One region of the Clostridium fessum genome, then DNA from elsewhere that is predicted to be linked to it. Evidence: predicted binding sites of a transcription regulator. Region 1 holds the regulator's gene; each other region holds the start of a gene.
The links. Region 1 encodes HrcA, which represses chaperone genes, less so after heat shock. Its sites were predicted from a motif close to TGTTAGCACTCNNNNNNNNNGAGTGCTAACA; they were not measured.
Positions count from the first base shown of each region.

Region 2: the regulator HrcA is predicted to act here: its motif matches at 3,167-3,197, upstream of PG862_RS05190 (co-chaperone GroES).
Region 3: the regulator HrcA is predicted to act here: its motif matches at 5,084-5,114, upstream of clpB (ATP-dependent chaperone ClpB).

Region 1 is NZ_JAQEQF010000004.1:124,670-134,965, reverse strand. It holds gene dnaK (molecular chaperone DnaK) at 1-1,157, opposite strand, end outside; gene grpE (nucleotide exchange factor GrpE) at 1,302-1,913, opposite strand; gene hrcA (heat-inducible transcriptional repressor HrcA) at 1,945-2,988, opposite strand; gene PG862_RS06940 (3D domain-containing protein) at 3,459-4,142, shown strand; gene PG862_RS06935 (hypothetical protein) at 4,368-4,511, opposite strand; tRNA gene PG862_RS06930 (tRNA-Pro) at 4,829-4,902, shown strand; tRNA gene PG862_RS06925 (tRNA-Glu) at 4,921-4,992, shown strand; gene PG862_RS06920 (DUF4397 domain-containing protein) at 5,233-5,862, shown strand; gene PG862_RS06915 (metal-dependent transcriptional regulator) at 6,101-6,511, opposite strand; gene PG862_RS06910 (DUF2325 domain-containing protein) at 6,758-7,045, opposite strand; gene PG862_RS06905 (glycyl-radical enzyme activating protein) at 7,257-8,243, opposite strand; gene PG862_RS06900 (glycyl radical protein) at 8,361-10,296, opposite strand, start outside.
Region 2 is NZ_JAQEQF010000003.1:140,115-150,410, forward strand. It holds gene PG862_RS05175 (hypothetical protein) at 1-390, opposite strand, end outside; gene PG862_RS05180 (diguanylate cyclase) at 631-2,745, shown strand; gene PG862_RS05185 (Hpt domain-containing protein) at 2,758-3,114, shown strand; gene PG862_RS05190 (co-chaperone GroES) at 3,299-3,583, shown strand; gene groL (chaperonin GroEL) at 3,658-5,283, shown strand; gene guaB (IMP dehydrogenase) at 5,665-7,119, shown strand; gene nusB (transcription antitermination factor NusB) at 7,549-7,992, shown strand; gene xseA (exodeoxyribonuclease VII large subunit) at 7,996-9,207, shown strand; gene xseB (exodeoxyribonuclease VII small subunit) at 9,317-9,526, shown strand; gene PG862_RS05220 (polyprenyl synthetase family protein) at 9,532-10,296, shown strand, end outside.
Region 3 is NZ_JAQEQF010000008.1:61,600-71,895, reverse strand. It holds gene PG862_RS10990 (LysR family transcriptional regulator) at 1-67, shown strand, start outside; gene PG862_RS10985 (oxidoreductase) at 140-2,161, shown strand; gene PG862_RS10980 (quinate/shikimate dehydrogenase) at 2,257-3,147, shown strand; gene PG862_RS10975 (shikimate kinase) at 3,293-4,072, shown strand; gene aroE (shikimate dehydrogenase) at 4,120-4,989, shown strand; gene clpB (ATP-dependent chaperone ClpB) at 5,189-7,780, shown strand; gene rpiB (ribose 5-phosphate isomerase B) at 7,991-8,434, shown strand; gene PG862_RS10955 (FprA family A-type flavoprotein) at 8,564-9,712, shown strand; gene glyA (serine hydroxymethyltransferase) at 9,864-10,296, shown strand, end outside.

The DNA of each region.
Region 1 (10,296 bases):
TCAATCAGTCTGGTTGCTACACCACCCATAGTCTCGATGGACAGGGACAGCGGAGTTACATCCAGAAGAAGGATATCACCGGCACCGGCATCGCCAGCCAGCTTACCACCCTGGATAGCTGCACCGATTGCTACGCACTCATCCGGGTTTAAGGATTTGCTCGGCTCTTTACCAGTCAGACGTTTTACTTCTTCCTGTGCTGCCAGCATACGTGTGGAACCACCTACCAGAAGTACTTTGCTTAACTCAGAAGCAGTGATACCAGCATCTTTCAGTGCGTTCTGTACCGGAATTGCGGTTCTCTCGATTAAGTCTCTGGTCAGTTCATCAAATTTAGCTCTGGTCAGGTTCATATCCAGATGCTTCGGTCCCTCGCTGGTTGCAGTGATGAACGGAAGGTTGATATTGGTTGTAGTTGCGGAAGAAAGCTCTTTTTTCGCTTTCTCAGCTGCTTCTTTCAGTCTCTGAAGCGCCATCTTATCAGCGGAAAGGTCTACACCCTCTGCTTTCTTGAACTCGTCGATCATCCACTGGGTAATACGGTTATCGAAATCATCGCCGCCCAGATGTGTATCGCCGTTGGTTGCCAGAACCTCGATAACGCCGTCACCGATCTCGATGATGGAAACATCGAATGTACCGCCACCTAAGTCATATACCATGATCTTCTGCTCTTTCTCATTATCAAGGCCATACGCAAGCGCTGCTGCCGTCGGCTCGTTGATAATTCTCTTTACATCCAGACCAGCGATCTTACCTGCATCCTTGGTTGCCTGACGCTGTGCGTCGTTGAAGTAAGCCGGAACAGTAATAACTGCCTCGTTTACCTTCTCGCCCAAGTAGCTCTCTGCATCTGCTTTCAGCTTCTGCAGAATCATCGCGGAAATCTCCTGCGGCGTATATTTCTTGTCATCAATGGTTACTTTGTAGTCGCTGCCCATGTGTCTCTTGATAGAAGAAATGGTCTTCTCAGCGTTGGTAACTGCCTGACGCTTTGCCGGCTCGCCGACCAGTCTCTCGCCTGTCTTTGTAAATGCCACAACGGACGGTGTGGTACGGATACCTTCTGTATTTGCGATAACAACCGGTTTACCACCTTCCATAACGGCTACACAACTGTTTGTTGTACCTAAGTCAATACCGATAATCTTGCTCATAGTTATTTCCTCCTGAAATTATCTTTTTCTGGCAGTTCTCTTTCTCCCCATGGGAGTTAAATTCTGCCGCCTGTCTGTCTATATTATATCAAATCAACCACCAGCACCGAATTCTGGGTGCCAGCTGTTTACGTGTTACCTATTTTAATTTGCCACTTTTACCATGCTGTGGCGAACCACGCTGTCGCGGTATACATAGCCTTTCTGGAACTCCTCGGCTACCACATTCTCACCCAGGTTTTCATCCTCAATATGCATCACTGCATTGTGGAAGTTCGGATCAAATGGCTGACCAACCGCTTCGATTGGCTTTACACCTGCATCACCCAGTGTTTTTACGAGCTGCTTGTAAACCTTATCCATGCCCTCGGCGAAAGCACTTTTTTCTTCGCCCTCCGGGATGGTCGCCAGACCACGCTCGAAATTGTCCACCACCGGGAGAATCTTCTCGATGATGTCCTTTGCGCCAATCTCATACATCGCTGATTTTTCTTTCTCCGTTCGTTTTCGGAAATTGTCAAATTCAGCCATCGTGCGCTTCAGGCGATCCGTCAGCTCCTCGATCTGCTCATCTTTCTTATCCTTCTTTTTGGAGAAAAATCCTTTTTTCTCTTTTTCTCCCTCCGGCGCTTGTGCGTCTTCCGAAGAAGCTTCCTTTTCCTTCACTGCCTCAGCTTCTGCCTGGGTTTCTGTTTCTTTTACCTGCTCCTCATTTGCTGCCTCGGCTGCTTTGGAATCTATCTCTGTCTTTGCCATGTCTCTCACCTCTTTATTTTGCACATCCGTGCTACTCGGTATCTTTATGATTGAATGTCTGATCGAGCTGGCTCTTTAATGAGCGCAGGGTCGATACAACTTTGTCATAATCCATTCGTTTCGGTCCAACGATTCCTATCGTTCCCCGAAGTCCGTCCCCCAATTCATAATTGGCAGTAACGATACTGCAGTCCTTCATCGACTGCACCTGTGTCTCACTTCCGATGTAGACCTGAATCTCATTTTTCTTATCGCTGTCCGCATCGTCCTCGGTAAGAATCTCTCTCCAGAGGTCTTTCTGCTCCAGTGTCCCGATGAGCTGGCTGGCTTTCGCACCATCGCTCAGTTCCGGATATTTGAAAATGTTCGTCGTACCTTCTGTGTAAATCTGTAAATCTTCCTCGCCGGAACGAATCGCCTCGGCCACCTCGCTTAGTACCACATCCACGATGTGGCTGCGCTCACCTGCCTGCCCTTTCATCCGGGTAATGACATCCAGATTAATCTGCTCCATCGTCAATCCGTTGAGACCGCTATTTAAAAGAATATTCAGATTCAGGATGTCCTCATCGGTCAGTTCCGCATCAAGTGTCACAATCGAGTTCTTGATAATGTTGCCTTCTAAAACAGTGACAATCAGGAGTTTCCCGGTTTCCACTCTGGAAAGCTGTATAAACTTGATCTTCGTCTGGTGATACTGCGGTCCGCTGATCAGCGTCGCATAATTCGTATTGCTTGCCAAAAGCTTTGCCATCTGCTTTAACAGAAGCTCCACCCGATCCACTCTCTGGATGACCATATCACGCACCTGCGTGACCTCCGTCTCTTTCTCATGAATCAACTGATCTACATAGAAACGATATCCTTTATCCGAAGGAATCCGGCCTGCCGATGTGTGCGGCTGAATGATATATCCCAGTTCTTCCAGATCCGACATCTCATTTCGAATCGTCGCCGAACTGAGTTTCAAATCGGAATACTTGGAGATCGTTCTGGAACCAACCGGCTCTCCGGTCTCCAGATAGTTCTGGATAATCGCTTTCAAAATCTTTTCTTTTCTCTCATCCAGTTCCATCCAATCTCTCCTTCCGTGCATCCGCTTCCGCCGGTCTCTTAAACCCGCTCTGGAAGTTTTCTGTTAGCACTCAATCTATCAGAGTGCTAATATCTACAGTTCATACTATATTACTTACGCAAGTATTTGTCAATGATTTTTTTCGGTTTTTAAAAAAATTTTTTTCTTCTTTTTTCGAATAAAATTTTTCATTCTGCATACCCTGTTTTTAGGCACGCTGATTTTCACACTTTCTATAGGTAGAAACTCACTCACCCGCTTTCCTGTTTGCGTCCGAACAAGCTTTCGGCTTGTCGAACCTCCGACCGCTCCCAGAGCCCTATTTCCGGCTCTCCGGCTTGACATTTAACATTTTTGTAATATAATAGTAACAAATTATAACATTTGTAAACGCATTGCAATATTTGTGAGATACACAATCGTTGCGGTGAGACAAATGAATCTAAATTGAAATGAGAGGTTTTTATTTGATGAATATGATGAACACCATGCGGCGCGGACTTGCCACAACGGCAATGAGCCTGGTCTGTCTCATGGCAGGCACCATGAATACACTGGCAGCCACAGATGCCGGAACCGAGCTTGTCTCCCAAATAGATGCGGCAGCCGGTGAAGAAACAAACGGCACTTCCACCGAAGCAGCCCAGACACCATCTGGTCCGGCTTCCGATCCGGAGCTGATTAGAAAGCAGACAAACGCTGCTGCGGAAGAAGCAGCTGATACGAACTCTTCCGAGGCAGAAGTCGCTGCATTTTCAAATGAGTCTGCACAAGTGGAGGCAGAGAACGCTGACGAAGCTGCAACGACTGAAAATACTGACACAAATGCTGCTGCCGAGGCACAGGAAGCAGAGGCACCTGCTGAAATCTACGCCGGACGATTTACGACAACTGCTTACTGCAGCTGCCGCAGATGCTGCCGTGGCGGAAAGAACCGCACTAAATCCGGCACCATTCCACAGGCAGGACATACCATTTCCGCCGACTTGCGCGTATTCCCACTCGGAACTAAACTCCGCATCAACGGCGTTGTCTATACCGTTGAGGACAGCGGCAGCGGCATCCGCGGAAACAAACTGGACATCTTCTTCAATTCCCACAGTCAGGCACTGCAGTATGGAAAGAGAAGCGCCGATGTCTATATTGTCCGATAATTACATTAATTTTAAGCAAAAAAGGGTCTTGCAGATAGAAAATCTTTTACCTGCAAGACCCTTTTTTTATAATTCTTATTTGTAACTGTTCAGTACCTTCACAGTCACGCGCAAAAATCCATTAAAAATTGCCTACGGCAATGGGATTTTTGCCTGCTAGCCCATGTTTTCGTACGGTCAGCGCAGTAAATGCACAGACCTACTGAACAGTTACCCTTATTTTACTTAATCCGTCAGCGCCTTATGATATTTCGTTTTCCGGTAAATTTTCCAAATAATGATACCCGGAATGCTTACGGTACATACGACGGTACTCACGCCTCCGATCACTCCATATATTCCAAATAAGATGGCTGCGATGATGTTCATACTTAATTCCTCCTGACTCATTCATTTTTCAATGCAAGCTCACTATGCTTTGTTCCCCATTTTATTCTTTTTATCCAAAATGAAAAGAGTTTCGGCGCATCCTTAGCAAGACTTTAATCATCCTTTCGCTTTCTTACGTTATTCATAATAATTTCGAAATATAAGTTAAAAGCGTGAAAATATTGATTTTAAAGGGTTTTTTCAATTTTTTAAAACTTTTTCAATTTTTTTCAAAAAAACGCTTGCATTTTTTTTGAAGGCGTGATAGTATATAGGAGTCGCTGATGAGCACCGCTTCAAAAGCGAGAAAATCATATCGAGGCGTGGCTCAGTTTGGTAGAGCGCTGCGTTCGGGACGCAGAGGTCGCGTGTTCGAATCACGTCGCCTCGATTGAATAAAATTAAATATGGCCTGTTGGTCAAGCGGTCAAGACGACGCCCTCTCACGGCGTAAACCCGGGTTCGATTCCCGGACAGGTCACTGGAAAGAGATTCGAGATTCGAGTCTCTTTTTTATTTTCTTCATTCTTGACCTTTCACCAAATCATGTAAACTATAACTGAATTTTGCCGATGCTCCGCATTCCAGATCGGCAAAATACACTTTTCTACAGTATCGAACAGGATTTTCAGTCCAGAAAATTCCTGCCTGCAAATAGTAACTCTCCTTTTTTCTTCTTCATATACTGCAATATAGCCAATATGAAAAGAGGTATCTTTTTATGGAAACATACAACTACGATGCAGCAGCAGTGCCTGAGGGGGATGCTGACACGACTCCGGCGGCGGCACCGGAGACGGATGCGGCAGCAGCTGGAACCAGTGATACGGCACAGTCTGGATTTAGTTCTCAGCCTCCTGTTATCTTAACATATCCGGACAGCTCATCCAATGATCTTCAGGTATCTCCGGGCTTCGGACCATACGGGGATGTGATGCCCACCCTGCCGTCCAATAATCATGGCAGCCCGAACACCGGTGGCTGCATAAACTGCGGCGGTTCCAACTGGAAGCCATCTCCAAATGGCGCGCTCTGGACCTGGGGCATTCTCTCGCCGTTCTTTTCCACCTCATCAGAGATCGCGCACCTGCGTTTTTACAATGCCGCCTCCATCCGCGAACCGATCGATATATACCTGAACGGACGTCTGGTCGTATCCGATCTGGATTACATGAATTATACGCGCTACATGCACATCATCCCCGGCATCTACCAGCTGACCGTCTACCGCCGGAGCAATCCGGGCTTCGCCATCGTCAACACGAATATCCGGCTTCGCAGCGGTTACAGCTACACGCTGGCGGTTCTGGGTACTTTTAATGATTTTTCGGTGCAGATGCTCAACGCCTGATCGCTTTTATTTGAGAAAAGTGTAAATGCGCAGACCTACTGAACAGTTACAGAAAAGCTTCTTCGCGCGAGTACACATCCTCGCGGAGCGTTTTTTGTTTCATAGGACGCAATTTCCTAGGACGCAATTTCCTATGAAAAAAGAGACCGCCACGTTCACGCGTGCGGTCTCTCTTCCGTGTCCTCTGCAATTATAAATTTATGATGAGAATATAACTGTCCGAACCTTAAACAGCCATCTATTTTTCCGGCTCATCTGTCCGGTTTGCTTCCTCGATCTTTGCCAGATGCGCGGCTGCAAATTCTTTGATTGCCTCAAAACTCTGCGGGCTGATCACATGTTCAATGCGGCAGGCATCTTCCACTGCCACCTCTCTCGGCACATCCAACGCTACCAAAAGCTTTGTCAGCAATGTATGACGCTCATAAATCATCTCCGCGATCTTCCGCCCCGACGGCTCCAGAGTGATATATCCCTCATGATCCATCGAAATATAACCATTTTCGCGGAGATTCTTCATCGCAACGCTGACACTTGGTTTTGAATACCCCAGCTCATTGACTACATCGATCGAACGGATCATCGGCTTGCGATAGCTTAACATAAGAATCGTTTCCAGATAATCCTCTGCTGACTGCTGTATTTTCAAAGTGATTCCCTCCAAACTTCTAACACATAACCGGTCTGGCTTCGTGCCTCCCCGTCTCCCGCAGAATCATCTGCCCAAGCTTCCGACCAGTTACCATAATATTATATATTAGAATACCATACTTGGAAGAATATTTCAAACCATATTGAACAATATATCGGTTCCAAAAGTGCCTACCCGTGAACAGTTCCCCGGCGGATGCCCCTATACTATACAATCTGTTTTTTCATATTTTTCATCTAATACTTAGCAAGCTGCACAGTGTTCCTGCAAAATTTCTTCCAACGCGGTTTTGCTGCTGGTGTGGCAGCGGACAACTTCTGTCCGGCTTCCCTTTGCACCATCAACCGCCGTCCGAATCATTTTATGGGAAACGGTGCTTGTAAAGAGTACAAGCAGATCCGGCGCTCCGATCTGTTTGCCGAAATCCGCCGTCATCTGTGTAAATACCTTTGCCTTACAGTTAAATGATTTGCAGATTTTCACGTACTGGCTGACCATGCGGTCATGACCACCTACAATTACAACACTCATATTTTATCCTCCGAAAGTTAGCTCTGTCTAACTGCTGATGAAGTTAGTATACACTAACTCATCTTGTTTGTCCAGAGGAAAATTGAAATTCATAGAAAATTCATAGAAATAAACGTACCGTGCAAGACTATTTTTCACCAACCAACCTTATCTTACACGGTACGCATTTTCCCATTATCCATTTTTATCCAATACTAATTTTTATCGTATTTTACGCTTTTAACACCTCCTCTGTTACTCCCGTTTTTCCTATTCCAGCTTTATACACCTCCAATCCCGATATCGCTATATCAAATGTCCAATCCGTTTCGCACAGACATTCCATTTTCTGATACACATCCCAACGACTCATCGACGTATGTTCTTCTAACTGATATTTTCTCCCCAGCTGCCGGTATGCATGAAGCCCCAGTCTATGATATGGCAGAAATTCCAATTCCTGACAATTTTTAAGTTCCTGGCATAACTGCGCCGTTTTCCGAATATTTTCCACATCATCATTGACTCCTTCTACCAGCGGCACACGGACATGAATCGAATGCGGCGCGCAGATCGCATCGGATTTGCGGATATTTTCCAGAATACAGGCATTGTCCTGCCCCGTCCATTTCTTATGCTTTTCCGGATCCATGGTTTTCACATCCACATAAAACATCTGCAGATGCGGCACGATCCGTTTGACATTTTCAAACGAAGTAAACATATCTAACTCTGCCGCCGCATTGATACAGGCATCATCACAGGCCTCCAGCAGTGCTTCCGCAAAATCCGTCTGACAGAACAGATCACCTCCTGAAAGTGTCACGCCACCACCAGAATAGAAGAAAAACATCTCATCCTTCTGGATCTCGCGCATTACCTCTTTTACGGTCATCTCCTTGCCATAGATCTGCTGTGCCCGGTAATTGCAGGCATCCACACACTGAAAGCACTGTTTACAGCGGCTGTAATCCCTCACGATCTCTCCCGTTTTTTCGCTCCGGCGAAGTGCCTGTTCCGGACAGACCTGGATGCAGGCACCGCATCCGGTGCAGCGCTCTTTCATATAGTAGACTTCCCGCTGCCCCGACTGTGACTCCGGTGTCGAACACCAGGCACAGCGCAGGGGACAGCCCTTAAAAAATACAACCGTCCGCATTCCCTTCCCATCGGAGAGGGATAACCGCTCAATCCGAAGAATATTTGCTTTTAATTCCATACGCTGTTCCTCCTGTCAAGTACACCTTGCCTGCTGCCCGCCACCGCGCATGATGCACATCCCCGGTAGCTGATTTGCCGTATTTTTTATGAAACACGGCAGATTTCACTCTTTTTCCTAGCAGATATTGGAATGTGAAGTTCTGGAAATGATATCGTCCTGTACTTCTTTTCCAAGCTCTGTAAAATATGCTGTATAACCAGCTACACGTACCAGCAGTCCGTTGTAATCCTCCGGATGCTTCTGTGCTTCTTTTAAGGTCTCCGTATCGATGACATTGAACTGTGTGTGGAATACGCCCAGGGAGCAGAGACTCCGCAGGTAGTTCATCAGTTCTTTTGTCGAGTTCGGGCTGTCGCGGAATACCGTATCCATCTTTACATTCAGCAGGGTTCCCTGATTGAAACGGCCATGCGGAATGTGGGAAATGGATTTCAATACAGCGCCCATGCCCTCGGTATCGGTTCCCTGGTTCGGAGATACGCCGTCTGCTAACGGTTTCCAAGCCAGACGTCCGGACGGAAGTGCACCGACCTCCAGACCAAACGGAGTATTTCCAGATACCGGAAGAATACCTGGCGTCATCTTGCCGAATTTGCTGTGGAACGACTCAATATAGTCCGCGATAAAACAGAACATATCACCGGTCAGCTCGTTTACTTCGTCGTCATCATTGCCGTACTTCGGAGCTTCATCACACATCTTCTTGACATCCTCATAACCCACAAAGTTTGCATCCAGTGCATCCAGAAGACGCTGCATCGTTACTTTTTTCTCATCAAATACAAGTTTCTTTACTGCAATCAGGCTGTTGATCAGGTCTGCTACGCCGATCGCATCAATACCATTTCCAAGGTTATATTTCGCACCGCCCCATGCGTAATCTTTCGCATTCTCTACGCACTCATAGAAAGAAAGGGAAAGTGCCGGAACGACCCTCTGGAAGCCAATGTCATCGCATACATGGCTGGAAGCCACGGTTCCGCGAAGTTCATAGCGGATCTGCTCTTTGACTGCCTCTTCAAACTCTTCGTAGGTATTAAAGGCAGTCGGATCGCCGGTCGCCTCAGATGCCTGAATGCCATATTTACGGCTCTTGCCGTTTAACAGGGCAAATTCAACCGCAGAACCTAAGTTGAAGTCTGCATATGCGGTGTAGCATCTCTGTTTTCCTTCCAGGTTCGTCTCTACACAGCCGCATGGATTCCAGTTATATGCTTCTTTTAACGGGATTCCCTTGTTCAGGAGCATCTCGATACCAACTTCATCGTTGTGGAATGCCGGGAAACCGGTTCCAAGCTTGATAACCTCTGCAATCTTCTTTAAGAAGCTGCTCGGATTCTTCGCCATATTGTAGCGGACAGACAGGGACGGCTGATATAACTGTACTTCTGCGGTTGCCTGCAGAATCAGGTACGACACGTCATTGACTGCGTCCATGCCGCGCTCATCCACACCGCCGCAGCATACGTTCTGGAACATTGGGTAACCGGCGGAAAACTGTGCAGTTACCTGATCCTGGAACAGGCACTGCTCAGAGAATTTAACCCATAAGCAGTCCAAAAGTTCCTGCGCCTCTTCCTCTGTCAAACGGCCAGCCTCGATATCTGCCTTATAAAATGGGTAAAGATACTGATCCATACGTCCCGGGTTGTAGCTTGCTGCATTCTGCTCCATGAAAATACAGGTCTGGTAAATATACATCGACTGAATCGCCTCGCGGAAGGTACGCGCCGGTTTTTCCGGAACCTGATCGCAGGTCCCTGCAATCTGTAACAGTTCTTTTCTGCGCTTCTCATCCGGCTCTGCCTCTGCCAGCTTTCTCGCCTCTGCCGCATAGCGGTGTCCCAATGCGGAGATACCGTCAGCTGCCAGCTCCATCGCTTTCAGGTATTCAATCTTCTCATAGTCACCCGGACGGGTAATATCAAGTGTATCAAGCACTTTATGGATATGCGCCTTGATTCCCTCCATGCCTTCTTTAATGACTCTGGAATAACCCGCAGTCGTCTCGCCCCAGCCACGAACCGATTTACGGTTGATGTAAAGAGCG
Region 2 (10,296 bases), on a different contig from region 1:
GGAAGAAGCTTCGCCGTCCTCGGAAACCGGAGCATCTGCGCGGACGGTTTCTGTTTTGACTGGTTCTTCGGAAGAGACATCTGCATCAGCCGGAGCTTTTTCGCTTTCCTCAGAATGTTCAGAAGTTTCCTCTGGAGTCTCAGCCGGAGCTTCCTTTTTCTCCGGATTTAAGGAAACATAGCTGCGTTCGGAGGCAGCTGTATCAGAAGCCTTGGAAGCTTCTTTATCGCCGGCATCGTCAAAATCATCGAAATCATCTTCAAAGTCGTGGAAATCCTCATCCAGTTCCTTGTGGAATGATTTATACTGTAAGACGTAAGAAACACCAGCTGCTGCAGCGCCGACGATAGCTGCCAGTGTCAGTAATTTACCAAAATGTTTTTTTGCCATGGTTGATACTCCTCTCTATACGATTCGATATCCTTATTGTAATACGAAACGCCTAAAAAATAAAGGGAATCTTTTGTGAACAGCGGGAAGTGTGTGAATCACGTGTTACGGGGTACGTATGCGTGAACAGTAACACAGGGGCGGTAATTATGTACAGGAAGCATGAGAAAAATGCTTGTTGTCATACCGGAAATCATGTAGAATAAAATTATATATTTGCTAGGTGGTGATAAAAATAAAATGATGAATTTGAATACAAAGATGACGGCGCAGGAATTGGAACAAATGATTGCACAGATGGAAAGGATATTTACGGTTGTACGTATTTTAGATAAAGATCTACTCCATAAGATGGACGTGAGGAACGGGGAACTCCGATCCGAGGACTGCAAATGCTATTCGTTCTGGGAAAAAGGAAAGAATTGTGAGAATTGTGCGGCACAGCGCGCGCTTGCGATGAAGGGACAGTGCATGAAGCTTGAATTTATCGGTCTGAAGATGTATCAGGTCATCGCGAAGTATCTGGAGGTGGATGGAGTTCCCTGTGTGGTGGAGATGATTTCCTGTCTGGATGATGAGACACTTCTTGACGCAGAGGGAAGAGAAGCACTCGTTAAGAAATTTGCACACTACAGGCGCGAGCTGTATGCGGATGCACTGACGAGGAGCTACAGCCGGAGATATTTTGAAGATCAGTTAAAAGAGCAGCGGATGGATGCCGGTATCGCGATGCTCGATCTGGATGATTTTAAGACCTACAATGATATATATGGGCATGTGGCGGGCGATAAAGTGCTGGTGACGGTGTCGGCGGCGATTATAAGCTGTATCCGTAAGACGGACCGCTTGGTGCGTTATGGCGGGGATGAATTCTTGCTTGTGATGCCGGGCATCAGTCTGGAGGCATTTGTTGAGAAGCTGCATCGGATACAGGATCTGATCTGCAACATGAGTGTTGAAGGATATCCGCAACTGAAATTGTCAGTCAGCATCGGCGGTACGCTGACGAACGGGGAGACAGTCGGGAAGGCGATGTGCCGGGCGGACGAATTTATGTATCAGGCGAAGACCTCCAAGAACATGATTGTGACTGAGAAAGATGGACAGTGGACACCGGAGGAGATCGTGGCAGCCGGGCGGCGCAATGCGAGTCGTTACCGCATTTTGATCGTGGACGATTCGGAGATGAACCGTATGATTCTCTCAGAAATGCTGAAAGGCGAATTCGAGATTCTGGAGGCAGAAAATGGTTCAGCATGTCTCGACATGCTGAACCGTTATGAGACGAAGATTTCCCTGATTCTTCTCGATATCGTCATGCCGGGGATGAACGGCTTCGGGGTTCTGGAATACATGAACCGCAACAACCTGATCGGGGATATCCCGGTTATCATGATTTCGGGCGAAGATTCGGGCGAGGTCATCAAGCAGGCGTATGAGTGGGGAGTTTCTGATTATATCAAGCGCCCGTTCGATATGGAGGTTGTACACCGGCGTGTCTTAAATACGATCAAATTGTATGCGAAACAGCGCCGCCTGGTGGCAATGGTGACGAACCAGGTTTTTGAGAAAGAGAAGAATAGCCGGATGCTGATCAGTGTTCTGAGCGAGATCGTGGAATTTCGAAATGGCGAGAGCGGTATGCACGTACTCAATATTAATATATTGACGACGATGATTCTGGAACAGCTCGTCAAGAAGACGGACAAATATCCCTTGTCCTGGTCGAACCGGATGCTGATCAGCACGGCATCATCCCTGCATGACATCGGAAAGATCGGAATTGACGAGAAGATTTTGAATAAACCGGGTCGTCTGACGCCGGAGGAGCGTAAGATCATGGAAAAACATACAGTGATCGGTGCGGACATGCTTGCGAATCTTCAGATGTATGAGGATGAGCCGCTGATGAAAGTGGCGTACCAGATCTGCCGTTGGCACCATGAGCGCTATGATGGAAAAGGATATCCAGATGGTCTAAAAGGGGAGGAGATCCCGATCTCAGCGCAGGTGGTGGCGCTGGCGGATGTGTATGATGCGCTGACAAGTGAGCGCGTCTATAAAAAGGCTTATTCTCATGAGGAGGCGGTGCAGATGATCTGCAACGGAGAGTGTGGTACATTTAACCCGCTCCTGCTTGAGTGCCTGTGTGAGATTCAGGATCCTATTAAAAAGGAGCTGCAGGAGGCAGCATACCGGAGTGAGATGAGTGATCCGGAGCGAAAAAATAAGAAATTTGAACATTATGACAATTCACAGAAGAAGTTTTTCGGCGCGGTGACGCAGGCGATTGAAAAAGAGTATGGAACTGCGGGCGAGGAGCTGAGCCGTATGAAAACTGAGGAAGAGAAATAACAGGAGGCTGTCATGACAATTCAGGAATGCTACAAAGAAATGGGCGGGGATTTTGAAGGAGTTCAGAAACGCTTTGGAGGTGTGGCGCTGGTGGAAAAATTTGCCATCAAGTTTCTGAGCGATTCCAGCTTTCAGGATCTGGAGGATGGATTAAAAGAAAAGGATGCGGAGAAAGCATTCCGCGCGGCACATACCCTGAAAGGAATCTGTCTGAACCTGGGCTTTGATGCCTTCTATGAGGTAAGCGCAGCGCTGACCGAAAAACTGAGAGGCAGAGAACTGACCGGATACGAGGCAGATTTTGCATCGGTAAAAGAGTGTTATGAGAAAACGGTTGCGGCGATTAAGGCATTTGAGGAGAGCAATTAATAGAACGGGGAGAAATGGAATATTTCAGTTCTCCCCGTAAAATTTACTAAAATTTTAGCACTCAACACTTGACGGTGCTAACAGAACGTGTTATAACATACTTCGTAAGAAGAAGATACATATCTGATTACGAAAGAAAAGCAATCAGATGGAATAAATTTGGATGGATAAGGAGGAGCCAATAATGAAGTTAACACCATTATTTGACAGAGTTGTATTAAAGCAGTTAGTTGCAGAGGAGACGACCAAATCAGGTATCGTTCTTCCGGGTCAGGCAAAAGAGAAACCGCAGCAGGCAGAGGTAATCGCGGTTGGTCCTGGCGGAGTGGTAGATGGAAAAGAAATCACGATGCAGGTAAAGGTTGGCGATAAAGTTATCTATTCGAAATACTCAGGCACAGAAGTTGAGCTGGACAATGAGAAATATGTCATTGTAAAACAGAATGATATTCTGGCTGTTATCGGTTAATCGATGGGCAGGATGTCTGGAAGACAGATGCCGATCGGAACGTTTATTCAAGAAAATTATGGAGGTTGATAACCATGGCAAAGGAAATTAAATATGGCGTAGAAGCCAGAAAAGCCCTGGAAGCGGGCGTAAATCAGTTAGCAGATACCGTAAGAGTTACATTAGGACCGAAAGGCAGAAACGTAGTTCTGGATAAATCCTTCGGTGCTCCGCTCATTACCAACGATGGTGTGACCATTGCGAAGGAGATCGAGCTGGCAGACCCGTTTGAGAACATGGGCGCACAGCTGGTGAAGGAAGTAGCAACCAAGACCAACGATGCAGCTGGTGATGGTACTACAACCGCAACCGTTCTGGCCCAGGCGATGATCAACGAAGGTATGAAGAACCTGGCAGCAGGTGCTAACCCGATCATCATGAGAAAGGGTATGAAGAAGGCCACAGATGCAGCCGTAGAGGCAATCAAAGGCATGAAGAAGGACGTTAAGAGCCAGGCAGATATCGCAAGAGTCGCTGCTATCTCTTCCGCTGATGAGGAAGTAGGCCAGATGGTAGCAGACGCGATGGAGAAGGTTTCCAAAGACGGTGTTATTACCATTGAAGAGTCCAAGACTATGAAGACTGAGCTTGATCTGGTAGAAGGCATGCAGTTTGACCGTGGCTATGTATCTGCATACATGGCAACTGATATGGAGAAGATGGAAGCCGTTCTGGACGATCCGTACATCTTAATTACCGATAAGAAGATCTCCAACATTCAGGAGATTCTGCCGCTGCTGGAACAGCTGGTACAGTCTGGTTCCAAGCTGCTCATCATCGCTGAGGACATTGAGGGCGAGGCGCTGACCACCCTGATTGTCAATAAGCTGAGAGGTACTTTCACCGTTGTTGGTGTGAAGGCTCCGGGTTACGGCGACAGAAGAAAAGAAATGTTAAAGGATATTGCAATCCTGACCGGCGGTACTGTTATTTCCGAGGAACTGGGACTTGAATTAAAGGATACCACCATGGACCAGCTTGGTCGTGCGAAATCCGTTAAGGTTCAGAAAGAGAACACCATCATCGTAGATGGCTGCGGCGATAAGAAAGCCATCGCAGACCGTGTGGCTCAGATTAAGGCTCAGATTGAGGAAACCACTTCTGATTTTGACCGTGAGAAACTGCAGGAGAGACTGGCTAAGATGGCTGGCGGCGTAGCCGTTATCCGTGTTGGTGCAGCGACCGAGGCTGAGATGAAGGAAGCTAAGATGCGTATGGAAGATGCCCTGTCCGCAGCAAAGGCAGCTGTTGAAGAAGGCATCATCGCAGGCGGCGGATCTGCATATGTTCACGCAGCAGCAGAAGTTCAGAAGGTAGTAGACGGACTGGAAGGCGACGAGAAGACCGGCGGCCGTATCGTCCTGAAAGCTCTGGAAGCTCCGCTGTTCCACATCGCAGCAAACGCAGGTCTGGAAGGCTCTGTTATCATCAACAAGGTAAAAGAGTCCCCGGTAGGCGTAGGTTACGATGCTTACAATGAGGAATACGTAGATATGGTAGAAGCAGGCATCCTGGATCCGGCAAAGGTAACCAGAAGTGCCCTGCAGAACGCAACCAGCGTTGCATCTACCCTGCTTACAACCGAGTCTGCAGTTGCCAACATCAAAGAAGATGCACCGGCAGGTCCGGCAGCAGGCGCTGGCATGGGCGGCATGATGTAAGTAAGAGAGCCGGAAAATGGCGGAAGATGTTACATCAGAGATGCAGTATCGAATGTAGAAAATAAAAATGGTAATTTATAGAAAGAATCTCTGACAGGCAGCTGCCAGGGGAGAGAAGGACTGCTATGCGAAGGTGTGGCAGTCCTTCTTTTTTGGTGAAAAAATTGGCAGGGAAATGAGGCTAAGGATGACTGCATTATTAATACTTATCTGATTGGTATTATTTATAAGATACACTAATTAAATGGCGTAAGTAAATTCTATCGTCAACCCCTTTATTCTCCGGTTGACATATTTCAAAAAACTTGCTAAAATCAATTATTAACATCAGACAGTTTTCAATGTCCAGTGTTTAAAATTTACGAAAGTGAGGGTAATATAATGGGTAAGATTATTGGCGATGGCATTACATTTGATGATGTCCTGCTTGTGCCGTCCTATTCTGAGGTTATTCCGAATCAGGTAAACCTGACGACACATCTGACCAAGAAGATTCAGCTGAACATCCCCCTGATGAGTGCCGGCATGGATACGGTTACAGAGCACCGCATGGCGATTGCAATGGCAAGACAGGGTGGAATTGGTATTATTCACAAGAACATGTCGATCGAGGCGCAGGCTGAGGAGGTCGATAAAGTAAAACGTTCTGAGAATGGTGTAATCACTGACCCGTTTTATTTATCCCCAGAGCATACATTAAAGGATGCGGATGAGCTGATGGGCAAGTTCCGGATTTCCGGTGTTCCGATCACAGAGGGAAGAAAACTGGTTGGTATTATCACAAACCGTGACCTCAAGTTCGAGGAAGATTTCTCCAAGAAGATTAAAGAGTGCATGACTTCTGAGCATCTGGTTACCGCTCCGGAGGGCATCACCCTGACGGAGGCAAAGAAGATTCTTGCCAAGGCACGTGTCGAGAAGCTTCCGATCGTGGACAAGGATTTTAACCTCAAGGGTCTTATCACTATCAAGGATATTGAGAAACAGATCAAGTATCCGTTCTCTGCAAAGGATGCACAGGGACGTCTGCTCTGCGGCGCGGCAGTAGGTATCACTGCAAACGTGCTGGATCGTGTGGAAGCCCTGGTGAAAGCAAAAGTAGACGTAGTTGTTCTCGACTCTGCACATGGACATTCTGAGAATGTTCTTCACTGTGTCAGAATGATCAAGGAAGCATATCCGGATCTGCAGGTAATAGCAGGTAACGTAGCGACCGGAGAGGCAACAAAAGCTCTCATCGAGGCAGGCGTTGACGCGGTCAAGGTTGGTATCGGACCGGGTTCCATCTGTACGACCCGTGTCGTAGCAGGTATCGGCGTTCCGCAGATCACCGCTGTTATGGACTGCTACGCAGTTGCCAAAGAGTACGGCATTCCGATCATCGCAGACGGCGGTATCAAGTATTCTGGCGATCTGACGAAGGCGATCGCAGCAGGCGGCAGCGTCTGCATGATGGGTTCCATGTTTGCAGGATGTGATGAGAGCCCGGGAACTTTTGAGCTGTACCAGGGAAGAAAATACAAAGTATACCGCGGCATGGGTTCCATCGCAGCGATGGAGAACGGCAGCAAGGATCGTTACTTCCAGAGCGATGCGAAGAAACTCGTTCCGGAGGGTGTAGAAGGACGTGTTGCATACAAGGGAATGGTAGAAGATACCGTATTCCAGATGCTCGGCGGTCTGCGTGCTGGTATGGGTTACTGCGGCGCATCGGATATTCCGACTCTTCAGGAGACCGGACGTTTCATCAAGATTTCCGCAGCATCCTTAAAAGAGAGCCATCCGCATGATATCCACATCACAAAAGAGGCTCCGAACTACAGCGTGGATGAATAAAAATTGGATAGCATAAGCAATCGATAAGATTGTAAACGATATAAAAGCGGCGTTTCTGCTTCAGCAGGGATGCCGCTTTTTTGGCGGGTTACTGTTCACGCATACGTGCCCAGTAACGGAATTAGCCGTGGCTTCGCATTTAAATGCGGCAAATTCTTGTTGCCGCCACGTTTTCTTACGGCACTTTCGGTTCCAAAAGTGCCTACCCGTGAACAGTAACTTTGGCGGATTCTTTTTCTCAAACTCTTGTGAAAAAACCGGGGATACGGTATAATGATACATTAGAATAGTAGAAATATAACAATTATGCAGGAAAGACTGTGGATATTCAGAAAACGATTGCAGCGGATTACGAAAGGGATATTTGCGATACCGAGGCAGCAAATCGGGCGTATCAGACGGATAGAAACAGGTAACAGGAGGATTAGTATGACCAGAAGAGAACTGAGAGAACATTGCTTTAAGCTGCTTTTCTGTGCGGATTTTTACCCGACGGATGAGATGCAGGAGCAGGTGGATGTATATTTTACAGAGCCGAAAGAGGAGGACGATGTTCCGAGCGGAATCGGCGATATCATCCATAATCCGATGTTAGACACCTTTGACGGCGGATACGTAAAGAGCAAGGTTGAGAAGATTCTGGATGTGCTTCCGGAGCTTGACAAGGCAATCGATGGGGTTGCACAGGGATGGACTACCCGCCGTATGGGCAAGGTGGAACTGACGATCCTGCGCCTGGCATTATACGAGATCAAGCACGATGACGATGTACCGGAGAAGGTAGCGATCAATGAGGCGGTCGAGCTGGCGAAGAAGTTCGGCGGCGATGATTCACCGGCATTTATCAACGGCATTTTAGCGAAGCTGGTATAAGCGATGGCTGGCGTATATTCGGTTTCGCAGGTTAATGCATACATTAAGAATATGTTCGCACAGGACTTTGCCCTGAACCGGATTTCGGTCAAGGGCGAGGTTTCTAACTGCAAATATCATACGTCCGGTCATATTTATTTTACCTTGAAAGACGGTCTGGGAGCGATGCAGGCAGTTATGTTTGCCAGTAGGCGGAAGGGACTTACGTTCCGTCTGGAAGAAGGACAGCAGGTGGTCGTCAAGGGCAGTATCGAAGTGTATGAGCGGGATGGAAGATACCAGCTCTATGCCAGCGAGATCACGCTGGACGGCACGGGCGATTTATTCCGGCGCTTTGAAAAACTGAGAAATGAATTAGAAGAAATGGGGATGTTTTCCCCGGAATATAAAACGCCGATCCCAAAGTATGCAAAAACGGTCGGTATCGTGACGGCTAGCACCGGCGCAGCAATCCGGGATATTATCAATATCTCGGGACGGCGGAACCCTTACGTGCAGCTTGTCCTCTGCCCGGCACTGGTGCAGGGAGCAGGGGCAGCGCCGAGTATCGTGCGGGCGATCCAGACCCTGGATGCGCTGCATCTGGATGTGCTGATCGTCGGGCGCGGAGGAGGTTCGATTGAGGATCTGTGGGCGTTCAATGAGGAGAGTGTGGCGCGGGCGATTTTTGCGTGCCGGACGCCGGTAATCTCGGCGGTCGGGCATGAGACAGACGTTACGATCGCGGACTATGTGGCGGATCTGCGTGCCCCGACTCCTTCGGCGGCGGCAGAACTGGCGGTTTTTGATTACCACCTGTTTGAGCAGCAGTGCATAGCGGCGGCACAGCAGATGACGAAGCGGATGGAGCAGAAGGCGGAGCAGTATGCCTATCGTCTGGAGCAGTTTCGTCTGCGCCTGCAGCTTCACAGTCCGCAGAGCCAGTTAAATGAGAGACGGCAGTATCTGGAAGATGCGAGAGTTAAGATGGCGCGCCAGATGGAGAAAAAGGTGTCCGATCTGCGCCATCGTCTGGAACTGGTGTGCAGCCGGATGGATGGTCTCTCCCCGTTAAAAAAGATAAGCGGCGGATATGGGTTCGTGACGGATGCAGATGGAAAACGTGTGGAGACAGTGACAGGATTGCAAGCTGGGGATACTCTGACCGTCCGTCTGCCAGATGGACGCGTGGAGGCAGAGATCCGGGAGGTTTATCAGGAAAACCTGCCTGGGTAAAAAAGTGGTTCATTGTGTTGCGTGTGAATCATAACAGAGAGATTTGAGAACACGTTTTCTTTCAGGAAAGATTCCGAGAGTATATTAGATAAAACAGGAGGCAGGATCGATGGAAGAAAATAAGGAAGAACTTTCGATCGAGGAAATGTTTGACCGTCTGGATGGCATTATGCGGACGCTGGAGGACAGCCGCAGCACGCTGGAAGAATCGTTTGCGTCGTATGAGGCGGGAATGCGTCTGGTCCGCGCCTGCAGTGAAAAGATAGATAAGGTTGAAAAACAGATTATGGTCGTAAACGGCGAGGAGACGGAGGCGTGACAGAGATGGAAAATGCAAAGGAACGGCTGGCACAGGCAGTCAAAGAAGCGGAAGAGATTGTATATTCTTATCTTCCGGCAGAGGAAGGGCATCAGAAAACGATCTTTGAAGCGATGAATTACAGTGTGAAGGCAGGCGGCAAACGCCTTCGTCCGATTCTAATGCGTGAGGTATACCGTCTGTTTGGCGGTCAGGGAAAAGAGATTGAGCCGCTGATGGCGGCGATCGAGATGATTCATACATCTTCCCTGATTCATGACGATCTTCCATGTATGGACAATGACGAGTACCGCCGTGGCAAAAAGACGACCTGGGTTGCATATGGGTATGATATGGCAGTTCTGGCGGGAGATGCCCTTCTGATCTACGCGATCGAGACGGCGGCAAAGGCATTTGCGATGACGCCGGATGCGGCAAAGGTGGGACGTTGTATCCAGATTTTATCCGAAAAAACGGGTATTTACGGCATGATCGGCGGTCAGACGGTGGATGTGGAACTGACGAATCAGCCGATTCCGAAGGATAAGCTGGATTTTATCTACCGTTTAAAGACGGGAGCACTTTTGGAGGCGTCGATGGTGATCGGAGCCGTGATGGCGGGCGCGAGCGAAGCTGAGTGCGGGACAGTAGAGCGTATGGCGGCGGCGATCGGTCTGGCGTTCCAGATCCAGGATGATATTCTCGACGTTACCAGCAGCCAGGAGGTGCTTGGAAAACCGGTTCTGAGCGATGAGAAAAACAATAAAACCACTTATGTGACATTGGAGGGA
Region 3 (10,296 bases), on a different contig from region 1:
GGCGGAAAGGGAAACCGATAGCAAAAACGTATTGAAAATTTACTTGAAAGATATTGTTAATTTTTAAGCAAAACGGTTATGATAAAAGTGTCACAAACACAGGGATGCCTCTCATGCAATGGAGAAGGAGAATTTCATCATGAAGAGCAAATACCCAAAAATTTTTGAACCGATTACCATTAAGCGCATGACGATCAAAAACCGTGTTGCCATGACGCCGATGGGTACTAACTATGGCGAGACGAGCGGTGAGATGAGCAACCGCCATATGAATTATTATTCCCTGCGTGCCAAGGGAGGAACTGGTCTGATTATTCTGGAGAATGCCAATATTGAATATCCGGTTGGTTCCAATGGCACAAGCCAGATCCGCATCGATCACGACAGCTTTATGCCGCGTTATTATCAGTTAGTCGAGAATCTTCACAAGAATGGCGCGATGGTAGCGATTCAGGTCAACCATGCGGGTGCTTCTGCATCCTCTGCCAGAACCGGTATGGAGACGGTGTCTTCCTCCAATATCCCGACCAAGGCAGGCGGCGAGATTCCGCGTCCGATGACAAAGGAAGAGATCCTGACGACCGTAAAAAAATACGGCGAGGCGGCGAAACGTGTACAGGCGATCGGATTTGATGCGATTGAGATCCACTGCGGTCATTCTTATCTGATGAGTCAGTTTATTTCCCCGTATTACAACAAAAGAACCGATGAATTCGGCGGCTCCGTCGAGAATCGTCTCCGTTTCCCGAAGATGGTTCTGGAAGAGGTGCGGAAAAATGTAGGTCCGTGGTTCCCGATCATCGTCCGTATCTCTGCGGAAGAGCGCGTGCCGGGCGGCAACACGCTGGAAGACACACTGGAATACCTCGAATATCTGGATGAGTACGTAGATATGTACGATGTATCCTGCGGTCTGAACCCGTCCTTACAGTATCAGATTGACTCGAACTTTCTGCCGGATGGCTGGCGTTCCTACATGGCAAGAGCCGTGAAGGATAAATTTGGTAAACCGGTTATCAATGCGGGCAACTACCGCGATCCGGAGGTCGTTGAGAAAGTATTGGAGAGCGGCGATGTCGATATTGTCGGCATGGGACGCGGACTCATTGCAGAGCCGAACTGGGTCAGCAAGGTGCAGAACGGCGAGGAGGAGATTCTCCGTAAATGTATCTCCTGTAACGTCGGCTGTGCGGGAAACCGAATCGGCGTCAACCGTCCGATCCGCTGTACCGTCAACCCGGCTGTTCCGGAGGGCGATATCTACAAGAAGCTGAAAGTCAATAAAAACTGCAACGTAGTTGTAGTCGGCGGCGGTACAGCCGGTCTGGAAGCAGCCTGCACGGCAGCCGAGGTTGGATGCAACGTATTCTTATTAGAAAAGAGTGGTAAATTAGGCGGACTTTCCACCTTCATTTCCGACCTGCCAAGCAAGAACCGTATGAAAGACTTCCCGAAATATCTGGAAGCACGTGCGAAGAGACTGAAAAATCTGTATGTATTTCTGAACTGCGAGGCAACCGTGGACAAGATCAAACAGTTCAAGCCGGATATCATTGTCAACGCAACCGGTTCCGTTCCAGTCGTTCCGCCGATCAAGGGACTCAAGGAAAACATCGCAGCCGGTCATGTCGATACCATTTTCGAGATGATTCAGAAAGTAAAAGCCGGAGAATACCCGGATGATTTCTGCAAGGGCAAAAAAGTGGTTGTAGTCGGCGGCGGCTCCGTTGGCCTGGATGTTGTGGAGTATTTCGCACCGCGCGGCGCGAAGTGTACCATCGTGGATATGCTCCCGCAGATTGGTATGCTGGCAGATCCGATCACAAAATGTTCCATGCGTGAGACACACGACAAATATGGTGTGAAAGAGTATGTGAATACTGCGCTGCAGGAAGTCAAAGAAAACGCATTTACCGTGAAGCTGCCGGATGGCACGATCGAGGATCTGAACTTTGACCTCGGTTTCAACTGTCTGGGAATGCGCGCCAACAATCCGATTCTGGCACAGCTTGAAGAGGCATTTGACAACACAGATACATTCATTTACCCGATCGGAGATTCCGTCCGCGCCCGCCGTATCATGGAGGGAACGATGGAAGGACGTGCGATTCTGAACGTGCTGGAAGCGAGAGGATTTTTAGAGCTGGCACCGTTGGAGTAAGAAATTGAATATTGCATTTGAAAGATTCTGACTGTTCGCTGAACGAATGATATCGTTTTATTTGATTATAAAAATAGAGAAGAAAAGAGGAAATTATCATGCCAAACATTACAGGACATACCGAATTAGTAGGATTAATGGCTTACCCGATCCGTCATACACAGTCTCCGACCACCCACAACCTTGCCTATGACAAGAATGGCGACGATGTTATCCAGCTTGCGTTCGAGGTAGACAACGATACCCTGGAAGCAGCGGTTGAGAGTATCCGTGCGCTGAAGATGCTGGGTTCCAACATCTCCATGCCGAACAAGACCGTCGTTCACAAATATCTGGATGAGGTAGACGAGGCTGCAAAGCTGTGCGGCGCGATCAACACTGTAGTCAACACCCGTGACAAAGACGGCAATGTAACCGGATACCTGAAGGGTTACAACACTGACGGTATGGGTTACTGGCAGGGAATCAAGGAAGAAGGCATTGATTTCAAGGGAATGAAGATGGTTCTCATCGGTACCGGCGGTGCAGCGACCGCTATCGCAGTACGCGGCGCACTGGACGGCATTGCAGAGCTGCATATCTTCAATATTAAAGATAAGTTCTATGCACGCGGAGAGGAGATCGTTGACATCATCAACAAGAACTCTAACTGCAAGGCCGAGATGCATGACCTGGGCGATCTGGCACTCTTAAAAGAGAAAATGCACGAAGCAGACATTTTCTGTGATGCAACCGGCGTTGGTATGCACCCGCTGGAGGATCTGTCCAATATCCCGGATCCGTCCTATTTCCGCAAGGATCTGATCGTAACTGATACGGTATATGCACCGCGTGAGACCGTGATGATGAAGCAGGCCAAAGAAGCTGGCTGCACCCGCGTATACAACGGCATGAGCATGATGCTGTTCCAGGCGCTGATCGCGATTGAACTGTATACAGGAAAATCAACACCGGTGGATTACATGAAGGAGAAGCTGGGAATCTAATTAAACGATAGCCCCCACAGTTATACCTGCTATTCCTCATTAGCACTTGCGTTCATATCCTGATTCGGGTATAATAATAAAACACACTTTCAATGTAAAGTGCAAAAGTGATCTGAATGAATACAAGTGAAGAAGGATGAGACAGATGGATGAATTAAAGAAGCTGCGAAATGATTTGGACATGTGCGACGAGATTCTGATCGATGCCCTGCGGATGCGCTGCCAGATTATCCAGGAGATTACAAATTATAAACAGAAAAACGGACTTCCGATTTACCAGGCAGAGGAGGAAGAGCGCAAGAAGAGCAAGATGCTTGCGAAGCTGGATGATTATGAATACAAAAAGTCAATCATGGCAGTTTACGACAGCGTCCTCTACCGGAGCAAACGGATCCAGTCCCATGAGTTGTTTGGATTCAATATTTTCCTGATCGGATTTATGGGAGTTGGAAAGAGCACCGTTTCGAATGCACTGCAGAACACCTTTGCGATGGATGTGGTGGAAATGGATGAAATGATCGCGAAAAAGAACAACATGAGCATTTCCGAGATCTTCGATCTGCACGGCGAGGCATATTTCCGCAACGAGGAGACAAACCTGCTTAAAGAGGTAGGAAACGAGAAGAACAAGATTGTATCCTGCGGCGGCGGCGTAGCGATGCGCGAGATCAATGTACAGGAGATGCGAAAGAGCGGCAAGATTATACTTCTGACCGCGAAGCCGGAGACGATTCTGGAGCGTGTCAAAGAGAACCATGACCGTCCGCTTCTGGAAAATAATAAGACAGTGGAATATGTTTCCGAGCTGATGGAGAAGCGCAGACCGGCGTATGAAGCGGCAGCGGATATTGTGATCGCGACCGATGGAAAATCAGCGAATGAGATCTGCGAGGAGATCATTGCACAGGTGAAGAAGTTTAAATAATGTGACTGCTCAGAAAGTTCTGACAGAGAAAACGAAAGGGGAAAAAGATGTCGAATCATATCACAGGACACACAGGTTTACTTTGTTTACTGGGAAGCCCGGTCGCACACAGTGTTTCGCCGGAGATGCACAACGAGGCGTGCAGCCAGTTAGGTCTGGATTATACATATCTGGCATTTGATGTGCCGGAAGGTAAGATGCCGCAGGCGGTTGAGGGACTGCGGACGATGGGCGCGCGCGGCTGGAATATCACGATGCCGGGCAAAAATATCATGTGCAAGCTGGCAGACAAGGTTTCACCGGCTTCCGAGATTTCCGGCGCCTGCAATACGATTGTCAACGACGACGGTGTTCTGACTGCTTATACGACCGATGGCGTCGGATTTATGCGTGCAGTTGCAGAAAATGGTGTAGACATCATTGGCAAGAAAATGACGCTTTTAGGCGCTGGCGGCGCCGCAACCGCGATTCTTGTACAGGCAGCTTTAGACGGAGTGGCAGAAATTAACGTATTTAACGTTAAGGACGCGTTCTATCCGAGAGCCGAGGAGATTGTAAAGAAACTGAACGAGCGCACAGGGTGCAAGGTAACCCTGCATGATTACTCCGATCCGGAGATCCTGCGCCAGTCCATCGCAGACAGCGCGATTCTGGTAAATGGTACTTCCGTCGGCATGGCTCCGAAGACGGACAATACGATCATTACTGATACAACGATGTTCCATAAAGACCTGTTCGTATTCGATGTCATCTACAACCCGCAGGAGACCCGTTTACTGCGCGAAGCAAAAGCGGCAGGCTGCAAGACCAGCAACGGTATGTACATGCTTCTCTATCAGGGAGCTGCATCCTTCGAACTCTGGACAGGACAGCAGATGCCGGTGGAGATCATTAAAGAGAAATATTTTACAAAATAGGATTTGAAAAGCGGCACACCGCATTCTCGTTACTTAGTGATGAGAATGCGGTGTGCCGTTTTTTTTAAAATGTTTTCACAAATTATTCATAAAAAATTAGCACTCTCCTCTTGACAGTGCTAATAACAAGTGTTATATTACTGCTAGAACAAAAGAAGACCAAAAGGTTTTCACAGATTGTTCGAAAGGAGGCAGGTTTATGAATATCAGTAAATTTACCCAGAAGTCTCTGGAAGCCGTTCAAAATACGGAAAAGCTGGCGTATGAATATGGAAACCAGCAGATTGATCAGGAACATTTGCTGTACAGTCTTTTGACTGTGGAAGACAGCTTGATTTTTAAATTAATAACAAAGATGGGAATCTCGGGCGACCAGTTCCGTGATGAGGTGCAGCAGGCGATTGGAAAGCTGCCGAAGGTATCCGGCGGTCAGGTGTATTTCTCCAACGATGCCAACAAGGTGCTGGTGAACGCGGAGGACGAAGCCAAGGCGATGGGGGACGAGTATGTTTCCGTCGAGCACTTATTTCTGGCGATGTTAAAACAGCCGAATAAGGCGGTCAAGGAACTGTTCCGTCTCTACGGCATTACGAAAGAGAGCTTTTTGCAGGCGCTTTCGACAGTGCGCGGCAACCAGCGTGTTGTCAGCGATAATCCGGAGGCAACGTATGACACTTTAAATAAATACGGTTACGATCTGGTGGAACGTGCGAGAGATCAGAAGCTCGATCCGGTCATCGGCCGTGACGGTGAGATCCGTAACGTGGTTATGATTCTCTCCAGAAAGACGAAAAACAACCCGGTTCTGATTGGTGAACCTGGCGTCGGTAAGACAGCCGTTGTCGAAGGACTGGCACAGCGTATCGTGCGCGGCGATGTCCCGGAGGGCTTGAAGGACAAGAAATTGTTTGCCCTGGATATGGGAGCTCTGATGGCGGGCGCGAAGTACCGCGGCGAGTTCGAAGAGAGACTGAAAGCGGTGCTTGACGAGGTCAAGAAGAGCGAGGGACAGATTATTCTGTTTATCGATGAGCTGCATACGATCGTCGGCGCGGGCAAATCCGAGGGCGCGATGGACGCCGGGAATATGCTGAAGCCTATGCTGGCTAGAGGTGAACTGCACTGTATCGGTGCGACGACCCTGGATGAGTACCGTAAATACATCGAAAAAGACGCAGCTCTGGAACGTCGTTTCCAGCCGGTTCACGTTGATGAGCCGACCGTAGAAGATACGATTTCCATTCTGCGTGGTCTGAAAGAGAGATATGAGGTTTACCACGGGGTCAAGATTACCGACTCTGCGCTTGTATCGGCGGCAATCCTCTCGGATCGTTATATCACGGATCGTTTCCTTCCGGATAAGGCGATCGACCTGGTTGATGAAGCGTGTGCGATGATCAAGACAGAGATGGATTCAATGCCGGCGGAGCTGGATGAACTGTCGAGACGTATCATGCAGCTGCAGATTGAAGAGGCTGCGCTTAAGAAAGAGACTGACCGCTTAAGTCAGGATCGCCTGGCAGAACTGCAGAAAGAACTGGCAGAGCTCAAGAGCAGCTTTTCGACCCAGAAAGCCCAGTGGGAGAATGAAAAATCTTCCGTTGATAAGCTGTCCAAACTGCGTGAAGAGATTGAGCATGTAAATGGCGAGATTCAGGCAGCGCAGCAGGCATATGACCTAAACAAAGCGGCTGAACTCCAGTACGGCAAGCTGCCGGAACTGCAGAAACAGTTGGCGGAAGAGGAAGAAAAAGTGAAAAATCAGGATCTCAGTCTGGTACATGAGAGTGTCACCGAGGATGAGATTGCCCGGATTATTTCGAAGTGGACCGGTATTCCGGTTGCCAAACTGACCGAGAGCGAGCGCAGCAAGACTCTGCATATGGACGAACTGCTGCATAAACGTGTCATCGGACAGGATGAGGGCGTTACCAAGGTAACGGAGGCGATTATCCGTTCCAAAGCGGGCATCAAGGATCCGACGAAACCAATCGGTTCGTTCCTGTTCCTAGGTCCGACCGGTGTCGGCAAGACAGAGCTTGCAAAAGCGCTGGCGGAGGCATTGTTTGACGATGAGAACAACATGGTTCGTATCGATATGAGTGAATACATGGAGAAACATTCCGTTTCCCGTCTGATCGGAGCGCCGCCAGGATATGTCGGATATGACGAGGGCGGTCAGCTGACCGAGGCAGTACGGCGCAAACCGTATTCCGTTGTCCTCTTCGATGAAGTTGAGAAAGCGCACCCGGATGTATTTAACGTCCTGTTGCAGGTTTTGGATGATGGACGTATCACGGATTCGACCGGCAAAACTGTCGATTTCAAGAATACGATCCTGATTATGACCTCCAACATCGGTTCCCAGTATCTGCTGGACGGCATCGATGAAAAGGGACAGATCAAGCCGGAGGCGGAAAGCTCCGTTATGCATGACTTGAGAGCTCACTTCCGTCCTGAGTTCCTGAACCGTCTGGATGAGATTATTCTCTTTAAGCCGCTGACGAAAGGCAACATCGGAGGCATCATTGAGCTTCTGATTGCAGATGTCAACAAACGTCTGGCGGATAAGGAGTTAAAGATTGCCCTGACGGACGAGGCAAAGGATTTCATCATTGAAAATGGCTACGATCCGGTTTACGGTGCAAGACCGCTGAAACGGTACCTGCAGAAGAACGTTGAGACACTGGCAGCGAAGCTGATTCTGGCGGACGGCGTCCGTGCGGGCGATACGATAGAGATCGGGCTTTCGGATGGCAAGCTGACGGCTTCGGCTGTCCATAGCGCGTAAGCGGAAAACGTCTTACGGCGGATTTATAACTATTATATAGAAGAAACAATAGGGCGCGGAGAAGTGCGAAAGAGCTTCCTCTGCGCTCTTTTTATGTATTTCTGAGATTTTCACAGTCTTGACATTGCCCGGCAACTTTACTAAAATGATTCCATAATGACCGGACTATATCATTTGTTCCGGAAGTCAGTCAGATGAGGAGAAGATGAGATGAAAATTGCGATTGGAAATGACCATTCGGCGGTAGAACTGAAGAACATTATTGTGGATTTCCTGAAAGAAAAAGGAATCGAAGTGTTAAATCTGGGTACAGACAGCAGCGAGAGCTGTGATTATCCAGTTTACGGAGAGAAGGTAGGCCGTGCAGTTGTTTCCGGCGAAGCCGATCTGGGTATTGCAATCTGCGGTACCGGTCTTGGTATTTCACTGGCAGCTAACAAGGTAAAAGGCGTGCGCGCCTGCGTATGCAGCGAGCCGTACACAGCGGTGATGTCCCGCCGCCACAACGATGCCAATGTACTCTGCTTCGGCGCCCGCGTGGTAGGAAGTGAGCTTGCGAAGATGATCGTTGACGAGTGGATCAACGCAGAATTTGAGGGCGGACGCCATCAGAGACGCGTGGATATGATTATGGCGATTGAGGAGAAAGACTGATTCAGAGTCAGAGGTAACGGATGAAATCATAAGGCAGGCTGACAGCAGGATGCGGGATGCCTGTGAGAACAAAAAGAGGCAGCTGTAAAGAGATGGAGCAGCTGCGAAAAGAACAGGAGGAAGCAGGAAATGATCACAGAAGATATTCGCTACATCGGTGTAAACGACCATGACATTGACTTGTTTGAGGGGCAGTATCAGGTGCCAAATGGTATTTCATATAACTCATACGTGATTATGGATGAAAAGATCGCGATCATGGATACGGTAGACAAGCGCAAACAGACGGAATTTCTGGGAAATCTGGAAACCGCACTGGCTGGAAGAACCCCGGATTATCTGGTAATCAGCCACATGGAGCCGGATCATGCATCAAGTATCCAGGCAGTCGTAGAACGGTACCCGGAAATCACACTGGTAGGCAATGCGAAGACATTTCCGATGCTGAAACTGTACTTTGATCTTGATACCAGCCGTGCGCTGACGGTCAAGGAGGGCGATACCCTGAAACTGGGGCGCCATGAGCTGACGTTCGTCATGGCACCGATGGTACACTGGCCGGAGGTTATGGTAAGCTATGATTCCTGCGACAAGGTGCTGTTCAGCGCCGACGGTTTCGGCAAGTTCGGTGCGCTTGATGTGGATGAGGACTGGGACTGCGAGGCGAGACGGTATTATTTCAATATTGTAGGAAAATATGGAATGCAGGTGCAGGCACTTCTTAAGAAAGAAGCCGGTCTTGAGATCCAGATCATCTGCCCGCTGCATGGACCGGTTCTGAAAGAGACGATCGGTCATGTGCTTGAAAAATACCAGATTTGGAGCAGCTACGGCGTCGAGTCTGAGGGTGTATTTATCGCATATGCGTCCCTGCATGGCAACACCGAGGATGCGGCGAAAAAATGCAAAGAAATTCTTGAGAAAAAAGGATGCCCGAAGGTGGCAATCGCGGATCTGGCGCGCGGTGATATGGCGGAGGCGCTGGAAGATGCATTCCGGTATGGAAAAATTGTATTGGCAGCACCGTCCTATGACGCGGGTGTGATGCCGGTTATGGCAGATTTCCTGCACCACTTACAGAGCAAGAATTACCAGAAACGCACCGTTGCCCTGATTGAAAACGGTTCCTGGGCGCCGAGTGCAGCGCGCACGATGAAGGGAATGCTGGATGCGATGAAGGAGATCACGGTGGTTGAACCGGTCGTTACGGTTCGCGGGGCGCTCAAGGAGAGCGATATTCCGTCGCTGGAGCAGATGGCGGAAGCGCTGCTGGCATAAGAAGCGTCTGGTGACAGTATTTAATGAGACCTGAAAAAGGCTTTTTTAAATAAAAAATCCGGAGAGACAAAAGTGTGGTTTTATATTTATATATGAAAAATCCACTTGATGATTTTGTATGGATGACAGAAAAAGAATAGGAGAAACAGACATGGTAGATGAGGTAATGAAGTTCATTACAGAGGCAGACCCGGAAGTGGGAGAAGCCATTGAAGCAGAGGCAGCCCGTCAGAGAAGAAACCTGGAGCTGATCGCGTCGGAGAATATTGTATCGGAGCCGGTTATGATGGCGATGGGATCGGTATTAACCAACAAATATGCGGAGGGATATCCGGGAAAACGTTACTACGGCGGATGCCAGTGTGTCGATGTTGTAGAGTCCATCGCGATCGAGAGAGCGAAAAAACTGTTTGGCTGTGATTATGCAAACGTACAGCCGCATTCCGGCGCGCAGGCAAACATGGCGGTATTTATCGCAATGCTGAAACCGGGTGATACTGTTATGGGCATGAACCTGGATCACGGCGGACATCTGACACACGGAAGCCCTGTCAATTTCTCCGGTTTATATTTCAACATTGTGC